2 regions of the Vagococcus carniphilus genome follow, and region 1 is predicted to be linked to the other one. Evidence: a T-box and tRNA genes for the amino acid it is inferred to sense, from the RefSeq annotation. Region 1 holds a T-box; the other holds one or more tRNA genes.
The links. A T-box is a leader RNA that pairs with one kind of tRNA and senses whether it is charged. The one in region 1 lies ahead of aspS (aspartate--tRNA ligase), so its partner is inferred to be a tRNA-Asp.

Region 1 (6,567 bases):
GAAGATGGGCATGCGGATATGATTCACAAAAAAACTGGTTTAGTGGTGGATGCTTACTTTTCGGCTACTAAAGTTCGTTGGATTTTAGATCACGTAGAAGGCGCTCAAGAAAGAGCGGAAAAAGGAGAACTTGCTTTTGGAACAATTGATACATGGTTATTGTGGAAATTAACAGATGGTAATGTTCACGTGACGGACTACTCAAATGCGGCAAGAACAATGATGTACAATATTATGGATTTAAAATGGGATGACGAAATTTTAGAATTATTAAATATTCCTAAATCATTACTTCCGGAAGTTAAGAGTAATTCAGAAGTTTATGGCTATACTCAAAGTTATCATTTCTACGGTAGTGAAGTCCCAATTTCTGGTATGGCTGGAGATCAGCAGGCTGCGTTATTCGGACAGTTAGCTTTTGAACCTGGTATGATCAAAAATACTTATGGTACAGGTGCATTTATTGTAATGAATACTGGTGAAAAACCTCAAATTTCTAAAAATAATCTATTAACAACGATTGGCTATGGAATTAATGGAAAAGTTTATTATGCACTAGAAGGTAGTGTGTTTGTTGCAGGTTCAGCAATTCAATGGTTGCGAGATGGCTTACGTATGATTGAAACAGCACCTGAATCTGAAGAGATAGCTAATGCTTCAACAGGAGATAATAGTGTCTATGTTGTACCAGCTTTCACTGGACTTGGAGCACCGTATTGGGATTCAGATGCGCGTGGAGCAATATTTGGTTTAACACGTGCTACAACAAAAGAAGATTTTGTTAAAGCGACACTTCAAGCTGTTGCGTATCAATCAAAAGATGTTATTGATGCCATGAAGGAAGATTCCGGTATTGAAATTCCGGTACTTAAAGTAGATGGAGGTGCAGCTAAAAATGATGCGTTGATGCAGTTCCAAGCAGATATTTTAGATACTAACGTAACGCGTGCACCTAACTTAGAAACAACAGCTTTAGGAGCAGCTTACTTAGCTGGTTTAGGTGTTGGGATTTGGAAAGACTTAGATGATTTAAGAGCCTTCCAAGGAGAAGGAGATACTTTCAATCCAAATATGTCAGCAGAAGAACGTGATGATTTATATGCTGGATGGAAAGAGGCTGTTAAAGCAACACAAATGTTTAAGCGTATTGGTAAAAAATAAAGGTTAGTTATTTCAAGACATATTAATCACTTGAAAAGGGGAATAAAAAATGAGCGGAGATAGTTTACAGATTTTTAGTGAGTTTTTAGGAACACTGATTTTAGTACTACTTGGTAACGGGGTAGTAGCTGCGGTATCATTAAATAAAAGTAAAGCTCAAAATGGCGGTTGGGTTGTTATTACATTAGGTTGGGGAGCAGCAGTTACCATTGCTGTTTACGTGTCATCCTTCATGGGACCAGCTCACTTAAACCCAGCAGTAACATTTGGTATGGCTGTTGCAGGTAATTTTGCATGGAACTTAGTGGTTCCTTTCATTATTGCTCAAATTGTAGGTGGTATTGTCGGAGCAATGCTTGTTTGGATTACGTACTTACCACATTGGGAAGCAACAAAAGATGAAGCAACTATTCTTGGGACATTCTCCACAGGTCCAGCTATAAGAAGTCTTGTTTCAAATACGGTCACAGAAATTATTGGAACGTTCGTTTTAGTATTTGCATTACTTGCATTCTCACAACATAAGTTTGCAGATGGTCTAAACCCTCTGGTTGTTGGTGTTTTAATCCTTTCTCTAGGACTTTCACTTGGAGGTCCAACAGGATATGCTATTAATCCAGCTAGGGACTTAGGTCCACGTATTGCCCATCAAATTTTACCAATTAAAAACAAAGGTGGCTCTGATTGGGGCTATTCTTGGGTACCAGTTGTTGGTCCAATGATTGGTGGTTTACTTGCGGCTTTACTATGGGGACTTATTCCAGTTTAAAAAATAAAAAAATAAAGGTAAAGCTCAAAAATGGCTTTACCTTTATTTTTTTTTGTTTAGTTCAAGGAAATAGTTAGTACTACCTTCATAGATAGCTTCTGCTACTTTTTTATGGTATTTCTTATTTTGAGCATAGGCTGCGTCAGTATCATTATTGATATAGCCTAATTCAAGTAAAATAGCAGGTTTTTCGTTTTCTCTTAGTACCTGATAGTCTTGTGTGCCGAATCCTCTATTTTCAAGAGGTAGAATAGCAGCTATTTGATCATTTACTGCCTGAGCTAACTGTCTACCATTTTTATTACGGTAGAATGTTGTTGTTCCTGATCCTTCATTTGGATTACCAGTTGAGTCATAGTGCATACTAATAAAAATATCGGCAGGACTTTCATTACTAATTCGTGCAATTTTTGATAAAGATACAAAATCATCTTTAGAACGAGTCATTAAGACGCTATAACCTTGAGCCTCAAGTTTATCTTTAACGACTTTAGCTGTTTGAAGGGTTAAATTTTTCTCAAATACTTTCCCATCATTTGTTTGTGCCCCAGGGTCATTACCACCGTGGCCTGGATCTAACATAATCACATGTTCTGGTAGAGGTTCCCTAGGTCGTTTTTCTTTTTGGCTAATTTTATTGTTAGTTATTTCCCAGCTTCTCATATAACCTGTTTTTCCTGAATCTGTACGAACTTGATACCAGTAATCACTGACTTCTTTCAAAACTATTTTTTCAGCATAATCTAAAGTATCAGTTATTTGACTTGACTCAGATTGCTTAGAATACAAAGGCGCATTATCTAGAGCAACTTGGAGTGTGTCATCAACTTCAAATTTAGGTTGTTGGTTTTTTCTGATATCAATAGTATCTGTTGGGACCCATCCATAATTGCCATCGACAAAAATTCGACACCATCCGTTTAATTCTAGAGTGACAAAGACTTTTTGCTTCCTCTTTAATGTGTCTATGGTTTTACTGTTTTCACTGTTTGATTTTTTTAATTCTGTATTTCGCTGTGTGATAACAGCAGGTAAATAGGTATATGGACCTGAAGTGCCATCAAAAATAAGCCATTCTGGTACCCATCCTTCCGTTTTTTCAGAAGTTTGTATTTTATACCAGCCTTTTTTCTTTTCCTTAATAGTTACTCTGTCTTCCCTATGAACTTGGGTTAGAACAGGAGATGTTGCATTTGGCTTTTCTCTAACATTTAATGCAATTGTTTGAACATCTACAATTTGATTTGTTCCATGCATAAAATAGAAACCAGCGATGACTAAACCGACTATTATAAGGTTAAACACTAAAAGCTTAATTGTATTTTTACTTGTGTCTGAATTTCTCACTTCTCTATACTCCAGTACTGTATTTTATTGTAGTAAGGACAATTATAACAAAAAATAGAAAATAAGAGTAGTGAGGATATTTTAATCTAAAATACCTTGACTTTTAAGGGTATTTCTAGTAATTTTTAGGTATAATATCAATGAAAGAGAAAGTACTTTTTGCTTAAAGAGAAGACTAAAAAGGTGAGATTAGTCTAATAAAAAGGAAAGACACTCTGGAGATGAATGACTAAAATCATTCCGTTACGAGCGTTAATCGATAGTTAAGAGGAGAGACGGTATAGTTTCTCAAATCTAGGTGGTACCACGTGTGAGTCATCATTCGTCCTTGTTTATTTAAACAAGGGCTTTTTTTGTCAGCTGAAAAAAATTAAAGGAGTAGAAGAGATGGAAAAAAGAACAAGCTATTGCGGATTAATATCTAAAGAGCATTTGAACCAAGAAGTAACAGTAAAAGGATGGGTTCAAAAACGCCGAGATTTAGGTGGTTTAATCTTTATTGATTTACGTGATAGAGAAGGCATTGTCCAAGTTGTATTTAATCCTGAAACCTCTAAAGAGGCTTTAGAGGTTGCGGATAAATGCCGTAGTGAATACGTTATTGGTGTAACAGGAACGGTTGTAAAACGAGAAAGTGCTATTAACCCTAAAATGAAAACGGGTGAGTTTGAAATTATCGCTAGTGACATTGTTATCTACAATGAAGCCAAAACACCACCGTTTGTAATTGATGATAATCAAACAGTGAATGAAGACACCCGAATGAAATATCGTTTTATGGATATTAGACGCCCTGAAATGTTTGCTAATTTAAAATTACGTCATGATACAAGCAAAGTCATTCGTAATTATTTGAATGATAATGGCTTTATGGATATCGAAACACCTTATTTAAATAAATCAACTCCAGAAGGGGCACGTGATTATTTAGTTCCGTCACGAGTTCATGAAGGGCATTTTTATGCATTACCTCAATCACCACAAACAACCAAACAATTGCTGATGGGGGCTGGAATTGACAAATATTACCAAGTCGTTCGTTGTTTTAGAGATGAAGATTTACGTGGAGATCGTCAACCAGAATTTACCCAAGTCGATATTGAGACAAGCTTTTTAACAGCTGAGGAAATTCAAACTTATACAGAAGAAATGTTAGCAAAAGTGATGAGAGAAGTCATGAATCAAGAGATTACATTACCATTTCCTCGTATGACTTATGATGACGCAATGGCACGCTACGGTGTAGATAAACCAGATACGCGTTTTGCAATGGAATTAATTGAAATGAAAGATGCTGTATCTGATATTGAATTTAAAGTTTTCCAATCAACACTTGAAAACGGTGGAGCAGTCAAAGCTTTAAATGCTAAAGGAGCTGCTAGCAAATATTCAAGAAAAGACATGGATAATTTAGGTCAATGGTTATCTCAATTTGGTGCAAAAGGATTAGCCTGGGTTAAGGTTGAAGAAGATGGACTGAAAGGACCGATTGCTAAATTCTTAGTGGAAAAACAAGAAGAAATCATTCAAGCAACTGCCGCTGAGGTGGGTGACTTACTAATGTTTGTTGCAGACAAAAAAGAAGTTGTTGCTGCCTCATTAGGTGCTTTAAGAAATCGATTAGGAAAAGAATTAGAGTTAATAGATGAAGACACATTTAACTTCTTATGGGTTGTTGATTGGCCGTTATTAGAGTATGACGAAGAAGCAGGACGTTATGCAGCAGCTCATCATCCATTTACAATGCCAAAAGCAAGTGATGTAGAGCTCTTAAAAACAGCTCCAGAAAAAGTTTACGCAGAAGCATATGACGTTGTTTTAAATGGTTATGAACTAGGAGGAGGTTCTTTAAGAATTTATCAACGTGACGTGCAAGAAGATATGTTTAAAGCGTTAGGTTTTACAAAAGAATCAGCTCAAGAGCAATTTGGCTTTTTATTAGACGCATTAGAGTATGGTTTTCCACCACATGGCGGCATTGCTCTAGGATTAGATCGTTTGATTATGCTGTTAGCGAAAAAAGATAATATTCGTGAAGTGATTGCCTTCCCTAAAAATAATCGTGCAGTTGATTTAATGACTGATGCTCCAGGTCTTGTGTCAAAAGCTCAAATGGAAGAGTTACATTTGAATATTGTCACGGATAAAAAATAAATTGGATGTTGTGTGATTACAGATTTTCTTTTACTTGAAGGAGTTTAAAGATGACATGTTAAAATTAAAAACAGTTAAAGAACAGTTTATTGAGAATGGGTATATGGAAAGAATATCAATGGCTGTCATCAATGGGATGTTGCAAGCTATCGCCTTAAACTTATTTTGGCAACCAGGCCATATTTATGCAAGTGGTGTAACAGGTTTAGGACAAATTATTGTGACATTATCTGAGGATATTGGAAGTGTTCAGTTACCAATGTCTGTTGTGCTTTATGCATTAAATATTCCGTTATTTATTTTGGCTTGGTTCAAAATTAGTAAAAAATTTACCGTCTTTACAATGTTTTCAGTTTTTATGACGTCGTTTTTTATTCAAATAGTACCGGTGACAACTTTATCAAAAGATCCTATCATTTGTGCTATATTTGGTGGGGGAATTTGTGGGTTAGGTGTTGGTCTTGCTTTAAGGGCAGGGTTGTCTTCTGGTGGATTAGATATTGTTAGTGTAACAATTCGTAAAATGACTGGTCGTAATGTGGGGTCTTTAAATATTATTTTTAATGCATGCATTATTATGACATCAGGTTTTCTATTTGGTTGGCCGTACGCTTTTTATAGTGCTTTTTCAATTTTTGTAAATGGAAAAGTAGTAGATATGGTATTTACCAAGCAGAAAAAAATGCAAATTATGATTATAACGACTAAACCAGAAGCTGTTATATGCGAAGTGCAAAAAAGAATTCGTCGAGGAATTACGATTGTTAATAATGCAGAAGGAGCTTTCAATCACAATGAGTTAACTATTTTGATTACAATCATCACACGTGATCAAATTCCAATTTTACAAAATGCTATGCGTGATTCTGATCCTAAAGCATTTGTTAGTATATCCGAGAATGTAACTATTATGGGGAATTTTTATGAACCGTTAGATTAAAAAAAAGTTGTGACTTAATTGTCGCAACTTTTTTTATGTTAGAATGAAGACAAAAGGAGTGGTAGTAATGTTTGTTGAATATGGTAAATTAAGTACTAAACTTTATGAAATGACTAAACCAGTGGGATTTTCAATAGATGGGGATCTTGAATATTACTATGATAAATTGAAGAATTGCTCGGGGACGATTCTAGAA
Region 2 (6,567 bases), 300 kb from region 1:
GCCTTGGCACTAGAAGCCGATGAAGGACGGGACTAACTCCGATATGCTTTGGGGAGCTGTAAGTAAGCTATGATCCAGAGATTTCCGAATGGGGGAACCCAGCATCTTTTATAGGATGTTACTTTCAAGTGAATACATAGCTTGTTAGAGGTAGACGCAGAGAACTGAAACATCTAAGTACCTGCAGGAAGAGAAAGAAAATTCGATTTCCTTAGTAGCGGCGAGCGAAACGGAAACAGCCCAAACCAAGAAGCTTGCTTCTTGGGGTTGTAGGACTCAGCTGTGGTAGCTGTTGTGGATAGTTGAATCGATCTGGAAAGATCAGCCGGAGCGGGTAAAAGCCCCGTAGACGAAATCGACAACACACCTATGAGTATCCTGAGTACGGCGGAACACGAGAAATTCCGTCGGAATCCGGGAGGACCATCTCCCAAGGCTAAATACTCTCTAGTGACCGATAGTGAACCAGTACCGTGAGGGAAAGGTGAAAAGCACCCCGGAAGGGGAGTGAAATAGAACCTGAAACCGTGTGCCTACAACAAGTCAGAGCCCGTTAATGGGTGATGGCGTGCCTTTTGCAGAATGAACCGGCGAGTTACGATTGCATGCGAGGTTAAGCTGAAGAAGCGGAGCCGTAGCGAAAGCGAGTCTGAATAGGGCGAGTGAGTATGTAGTCGTAGACCCGAAACCATGTGACCTACCCATGTCCAGGTTGAAGGTGCGGTAAAACGCACTGGAGGACCGAACCCACGTACGTTGAAAAGTGCGGGGATGAGGTGTGGGTAGCGGAGAAATTCCAAACGAACTTGGAGATAGCTGGTTCTCTCCGAAATAGCTTTAGGGCTAGCCTCGGAATTAAGAATGATGGAGGTAGAGCACTGTTTGGACTAGGGGCCCGTCTTGGGTTACCGAATTCAGATAAACTCCGAATGCCATTCATTTATGTCCGGGAGTCAGACAGTGAGTGATAAGATCCATTGTCGAAAGGGAAACAGCCCAGACCACCAGCTAAGGTCCCCAAATATATGTTAAGTGGAAAAGGATGTGAGGGTGCACAAACAACTAGGATGTTGGCTCAGAAGCAGCCATCATTTAAAGAGTGCGTAATAGCTCACTAGTCGAGTGCCCTTGCGCCGAAAATGTACCGGGGCTAAACATATTACCGAAGCTGTGGATAGAACCTTTTGGTTCTATGGTAGGAGAGCGTTCTAAGGGCGTCGAAGCTAGATCGTAAGGACTGGTGGAGCGCTTAGAAGTGAGAATGCCGGTATGAGTAGCGAAAGACAGGTGAGAATCCTGTCCACCGAATGACTAAGGTTTCCTGGGGAAGGCTCGTCCTCCCAGGGTTAGTCGGGACCTAAGCCGAGGCCGATAGGCGTAGGCGATGGATAACAGGTTGAGATTCCTGTACCCGTTTGTTTTGTTTGAACAATGGAGGGACGCAGTAGGTTACAAGTTCGCACTGTTGGATATGTGCGTTCAAGCAATAAGTCTTGATAAGAGTCAAATGCTTTTATCTCTAAGGACAAGTTGTGATGAGGAGGGAAATTTAGTACCGAAGTCTTAATATCACACTGCCAAGAAAAGCTTCTAGTTAGAAACAAACGGCCCGTACCGCAAACCGACACAGGTAGTCGAGGAGAGAATCCTAAGGTGAGCGAGAGAACTCTCGTTAAGGAACTCGGCAAAATGACCCCGTAACTTAGGGAGAAGGGGTGCTGAACGCAAGTTCAGCCGCAGTGAATAGGCCCAAGCGACTGTTTATCAAAAACACAGGTCTCTGCAAAATCGAAAGATGACGTATAGGGGCTGACGCCTGCCCGGTGCTGGAAGGTTAAGAGGATGGGTTAGCAATAGCGAAGCTCAGAATTGAAGCCCCAGTAAACGGCGGCCGTAACTATAACGGTCCTAAGGTAGCGAAATTCCTTGTCGGGTAAGTTCCGACCCGCACGAAAGGCGTAACGATTTGGGCACTGTCTCAACGAGAGACTCGGTGAAATTTTAGTACCTGTGAAGATGCAGGTTACCCGCGACAGGACGGAAAGACCCCATGGAGCTTTACTGTAGTTTGATATTGAATGTTTGTGACACATGTACAGGATAGGTAGGAGCCGTAGAGCTCGGGACGCTAGTCTCGAGGGAGGCATTGGTGGGATACTACCCTTGTGTTATGACCATTCTAACCCGCGCCACTTATCGTGGCGGGAGACAGTGTCAGATGGACAGTTTGACTGGGGCGGTCGCCTCCTAAAATGTAACGGAGGCGCCCAAAGGTTCCCTCAGAATGGTTGGAAATCATTCGTAGAGTGCAAAGGCAGAAGGGAGCTTGACTGCGAGAGCTACAACTCGAGCAGGGACGAAAGTCGGGCTTAGTGATCCGGTGGTTCCGCATGGAAGGGCCATCGCTCAACGGATAAAAGCTACCCTGGGGATAACAGGCTTATCTCCCCCAAGAGTTCACATCGACGGGGAGGTTTGGCACCTCGATGTCGGCTCGTCGCATCCTGGGGCTGTAGTCGGTCCCAAGGGTTGGGCTGTTCGCCCATTAAAGCGGCACGCGAGCTGGGTTCAGAACGTCGTGAGACAGTTCGGTCCCTATCCGTCGCGGGCGTTGGAAATTTGAGAGGAGCTGTCCTTAGTACGAGAGGACCGGGATGGACATACCTCTGGTGTACCAGTTGTTCTGCCAAGGGCATTGCTGGGTAGCTATGTATGGACGGGATAAACGCTGAAAGCATCTAAGCGTGAAGCCCCCCTCAAGATGAGATTTCCCATTTCTTTAAGAAAGTAAGACCCCTGAAAGATGATCAGGTAGATAGGCTAGGAGTGGAAGTGCAGCGATGTACGGAGCGGACTAGTACTAATCGGTCGAGGACTTAACCAAAATATCGGTGACAATGTTGAATATAACTAAAACATCCAGTTTTGAGTGAATAATCACTCAATAGAATATAACGCACGTAAGTGTGGCGATGATGGCAAGAAGGATACACCTGTTCCCATGCCGAACACAGAAGTTAAGCTTTTTAGCGCCGAGGGTAGTGAAGGGTTTCCCTTTGTGAGAGTAGGACGTCGCCATGCAAATGCGTTTTGGAGGTTTAGCTCAGCTGGGAGAGCACCTGCCTTACAAGCAGGGGGTCAGCGGTTCGATCCCGTTAACCTCCATTCTAAAAAGACTCGTTAGCTCAGTTGGTAGAGCATCTGACTTTTAATCAGAGGGTCACTGGTTCGAGCCCAGTACGGGTCATTTTTATATGCGGGTGTGGCGGAATTGGCAGACGCACTAGATTTAGGATCTAGCGCCTAACGGCGTGGGGGTTCAAGTCCCTTCACCCGCACTTAAAATTTAAAAGCCGGCTTAGCTCAGTTGGTAGAGCATCTGATTTGTAATCAGAGGGTCGAGGGTTCAAGTCCTTTAGCCGGCACTTCTTTAAGCGGAAGTAGTTCAGTGGTAGAACATCACCTTGCCAAGGTGGGGGTCGCGGGTTCGAACCCCGTCTTCCGCTTTTATGTTCCAGCCGGGGTGGCGGAACTGGCAGACGCACAGGACTTAAAATCCTGCGGAGAGTGATCTCCGTACCGGTTCGATTCCGGTCCTCGGCATAGTTAAATATATTTAAGCGCCCATAGCTCAATTGGATAGAGTGTCTGACTACGGATCAGAAGGTTAGGGGTTCGACTCCTCTTGGGCGCGTTTAAAAGATAATACGGGAAGTAGCTCAGCTTGGTAGAGCACTTGGTTTGGGACCAAGGGGTCGCAGGTTCGAATCCTGTCTTCCCGATTATTATTTTCGCGGTGTAGCTCAGCTGGCTAGAGCGTCCGGTTCATACCCGGGAGGTCGGGGGTTCGATCCCCTCCGCCGCGATTGTTTTTATTCGGAACTTGGACCTTTAGCTCAGTTGGTTAGAGCTCCCGGCTCATAACCGGGCGGTCGTAGGTTCGAGTCCTACAAGGTCCATTGTGGAGACAAAAATCATAATTTGGAGGATTACCCAAGTCCGGCTGAAGGGAACGGTCTTGAAAACCGTCAGGTGTGTAAAAGCACGCAAGGGTTCGAATCCCTTATCCTCCTTATAATAATATCGCGGAGTGGAGCAGTTAGGTAGCTCGTCGGGCTCATAACCCGAAGGTCGTAGGTTCAAATCCTGCCTCCGCAATTAGGTTCCGTGGTGTAGGGGTTAACATGCCTGCCTGTCACGCAGGAGATCGCGGGTTCAAATCCCGTCGGGACCGTTTTTAATTTTACCGCGGGTGTAGTTTAGTGGTAAAACTACAGCCTTCCAAGCTGTTGTCGCGAGTTCGATTCTCGTCACCCGCTTTTTCTTAAAAAGAAAAGGGGCCTATAGCTCAGCTGGTTAGAGCGCACGCCTGATAAGCGTGAGGTCGATGGTTCGAGTCCATTTAGGCCCATTAATTTTTAGGATGGAGAAGTACTCAAGTGGCTGAAGAGGCGCCCCTGCTAAGGGTGTAGGTCGGGTAACTGGCGCGAGGGTTCAAATCCCTCCTTCTCCATAGTAGTATTTTTTTAATCAGGCCCGTTGGTCAAGCGGTTAAGACACCGCCCTTTCACGGCGGTAACACGGGTTCGAGTCCCGTACGGGTCATTGTTTTTTTTTGGAGGATTACCCAAGTTCGGCTGAAGGGAACGGTCTTGAAAACCGTCAGGTGTGTAAAAGCACGCAAGGGTTCGAATCCCTTATCCTCCTTATAATAATATCGCGGAGTGGAGCAGTCAGGTAGCTCGTCGGGCTCATAACCCGAAGGTCGTAGGTTCAAATCCTGCCTCCGCAATTAGGTTCCGTGGTGTAGGGGTTAACATGCCTGCCTGTCACGCAGGAGATCGCGGGTTCAAATCCCGTCGGGACCGTTTTTTTTGGCGCAGTAGCTCAGTTGGTAGAGCAACGGATTGAAGCTCCGTGTGTCGGCAGTTCGATTCTGTCTTGCGCCACTTTTTTACCACTCGCGGGTGTAGTTTAGTGGTAAAACTACAGCCTTCCAAGCTGTTGTCGCGAGTTCGATTCTCGTCACCCGCTTTTTCTTAAAAAGAAAAGGGGCCTATAGCTCAGCTGGTTAGAGCGCACGCCTGATAAGCGTGAGGTCGATGGTTCGAGTCCATTTAGGCCCATTAATTTTTAGGATGGAGAAGTACTCAAGTGGCTGAAGAGGCGCCCCTGCTAAGGGTGTAGGTCGGGTAACTGGCGCGAGGGTTCAAATCCCTCCTTCTCCATAGTAGTATTTTTTTAATCAGGCCCGTTGGTCAAGCGGTTAAGACACCGCCCTTTCACGGCGGTAACACGGGTTCGAGTCCCGTACGGGTCATAAAAAAGCTTAAAATTGATTAATTCAATTTTAAGCTTTTTTTCTTTTATTTAAAGAAAAAAGGAGTGTTGGTTGAATGAAAAAGCGACTTGAATTAAAAGAAAGTCTTTTCATTGGTTCACTTATTTTTGGTTTATTTTTTGGTGCAGGAAATTTGATTTTTCCTATTCAAATGGGACAAGAAGCAGGAGCTAATATTGTAAGTGCAAATCTAGGATTTTTAACTACTGGAATTGGATTACCATTTTTAGGTATCATTGCGTTCGGATTGTCTATGAGTAAGGATTTATGTGAACTTTCGAGCAAGGTGAATAAAAAATATGGAATGATATTTACTAGTGTTTTGTATTTGGTAATAGGGCCTTTTTTTGCGATGCCCCGTTTAGCTAGCACTTCTTTTGAAATTGCGCTAGCCCCTTTTTTACCAGAGTCTAAACAGAAGATGTATCTATTATTTTTTAGTGCTGTTTTCTTTATTATTGTATGGTTTTTTTCACGTAAACCGAGTAAAATTCTAGACTACATTGGGAAATTTTTAACACCATTATTTTTGTTATTATTATTTATTTTATTGGCAATGGCGTTTATATCACCACTGGGTTCTGTTTCATCTGCTGCTGTCCAGCCGGCGTATTCAAATGGAGCTTTTTTTAAAGGTTTTACAGATGGGTATAATACGTTAGATGCTTTAGCAGCACTTGCTTTTGGAATGATAATTATTGAAAATGTTCAAGCTTTGGGGATTAAAGATCCCGTTTTAGTTGCGAAAGAGACAACTAAATCCGGACTATTTGGTATTGTGCTAATGGGAATTATTTACACTCTACTTTCATTTGTTGGAACAATGAGTTTAGGCACATTAAACTTAAATAAAAATGGCGGTATTACTCTTGCCCAAATTGCAGACCATTATTTGGGAACTGTTGGTAGTGTCTTACTAGCGGCAATAGTTATTGTTGCTTGTTTAAAAACAGCTATTGGATTAAGCACTTCTTTTGGAAGAACTTTTAATGAGTTGTATCCGTCTAAATCTTATACATTTTTCACAGTTGGTTGTATTTTGTTGGCAGCTTTAATTGCTAACGTTGGTTTGAATGAAATAATTCAAATTTCAACTCCAGTTTTGATGTTTATTTATCCATTAGCAATGACTTTAATCATAATGGGACTTTGTAGTCAATGGATTGGTGATAAAAAAAGTATTTATCAATATGTTACTTATTTTACAATGATTGCTTCGTTTTTTG

Region 2: it has a tRNA-Asp gene. The T-box ahead of aspS (aspartate--tRNA ligase) is inferred to sense a tRNA for this amino acid. The anticodon was not compared.

The regions. Positions count from the first base shown of each region.
Region 1 is NZ_CP060720.1:486,181-492,747, forward strand. Features, by position in the region: gene glpK (glycerol kinase GlpK) at 1-1,161, shown strand, start outside; gene H9L18_RS02555 (MIP/aquaporin family protein) at 1,211-1,930, shown strand; gene H9L18_RS02560 (N-acetylmuramoyl-L-alanine amidase family protein) at 1,973-3,277, opposite strand; T-box leader at 3,409-3,610, shown strand; gene aspS (aspartate--tRNA ligase) at 3,665-5,431, shown strand; gene H9L18_RS02570 (YitT family protein) at 5,487-6,371, shown strand; gene H9L18_RS02575 (class I SAM-dependent methyltransferase) at 6,439-6,567, shown strand, end outside.
Region 2 is NZ_CP060720.1:186,100-192,666, forward strand. Features, by position in the region: rRNA gene H9L18_RS00890 (23S ribosomal RNA) at 1-2,884, shown strand, start outside; rRNA gene rrf (5S ribosomal RNA) at 2,966-3,081, shown strand; tRNA gene H9L18_RS00900 (tRNA-Val) at 3,093-3,165, shown strand; tRNA gene H9L18_RS00905 (tRNA-Lys) at 3,175-3,247, shown strand; tRNA gene H9L18_RS00910 (tRNA-Leu) at 3,257-3,338, shown strand; tRNA gene H9L18_RS00915 (tRNA-Thr) at 3,353-3,425, shown strand; tRNA gene H9L18_RS00920 (tRNA-Gly) at 3,435-3,506, shown strand; tRNA gene H9L18_RS00925 (tRNA-Leu) at 3,518-3,603, shown strand; tRNA gene H9L18_RS00930 (tRNA-Arg) at 3,621-3,694, shown strand; tRNA gene H9L18_RS00935 (tRNA-Pro) at 3,709-3,782, shown strand; tRNA gene H9L18_RS00940 (tRNA-Met) at 3,793-3,866, shown strand; tRNA gene H9L18_RS00945 (tRNA-Ile) at 3,886-3,959, shown strand; tRNA gene H9L18_RS00950 (tRNA-Ser) at 3,984-4,073, shown strand; tRNA gene H9L18_RS00955 (tRNA-Met) at 4,085-4,158, shown strand; tRNA gene H9L18_RS00960 (tRNA-Asp) at 4,162-4,234, shown strand; tRNA gene H9L18_RS00965 (tRNA-Gly) at 4,249-4,319, shown strand; tRNA gene H9L18_RS00970 (tRNA-Ile) at 4,338-4,411, shown strand; tRNA gene H9L18_RS00975 (tRNA-Ser) at 4,426-4,513, shown strand; tRNA gene H9L18_RS00980 (tRNA-Glu) at 4,534-4,605, shown strand; tRNA gene H9L18_RS00985 (tRNA-Ser) at 4,618-4,707, shown strand; tRNA gene H9L18_RS00990 (tRNA-Met) at 4,719-4,792, shown strand; tRNA gene H9L18_RS00995 (tRNA-Asp) at 4,796-4,868, shown strand; tRNA gene H9L18_RS01000 (tRNA-Phe) at 4,877-4,949, shown strand; tRNA gene H9L18_RS01005 (tRNA-Gly) at 4,964-5,034, shown strand; tRNA gene H9L18_RS01010 (tRNA-Ile) at 5,053-5,126, shown strand; tRNA gene H9L18_RS01015 (tRNA-Ser) at 5,141-5,228, shown strand; tRNA gene H9L18_RS01020 (tRNA-Glu) at 5,249-5,320, shown strand; gene brnQ (branched-chain amino acid transport system II carrier protein) at 5,397-6,567, shown strand, end outside.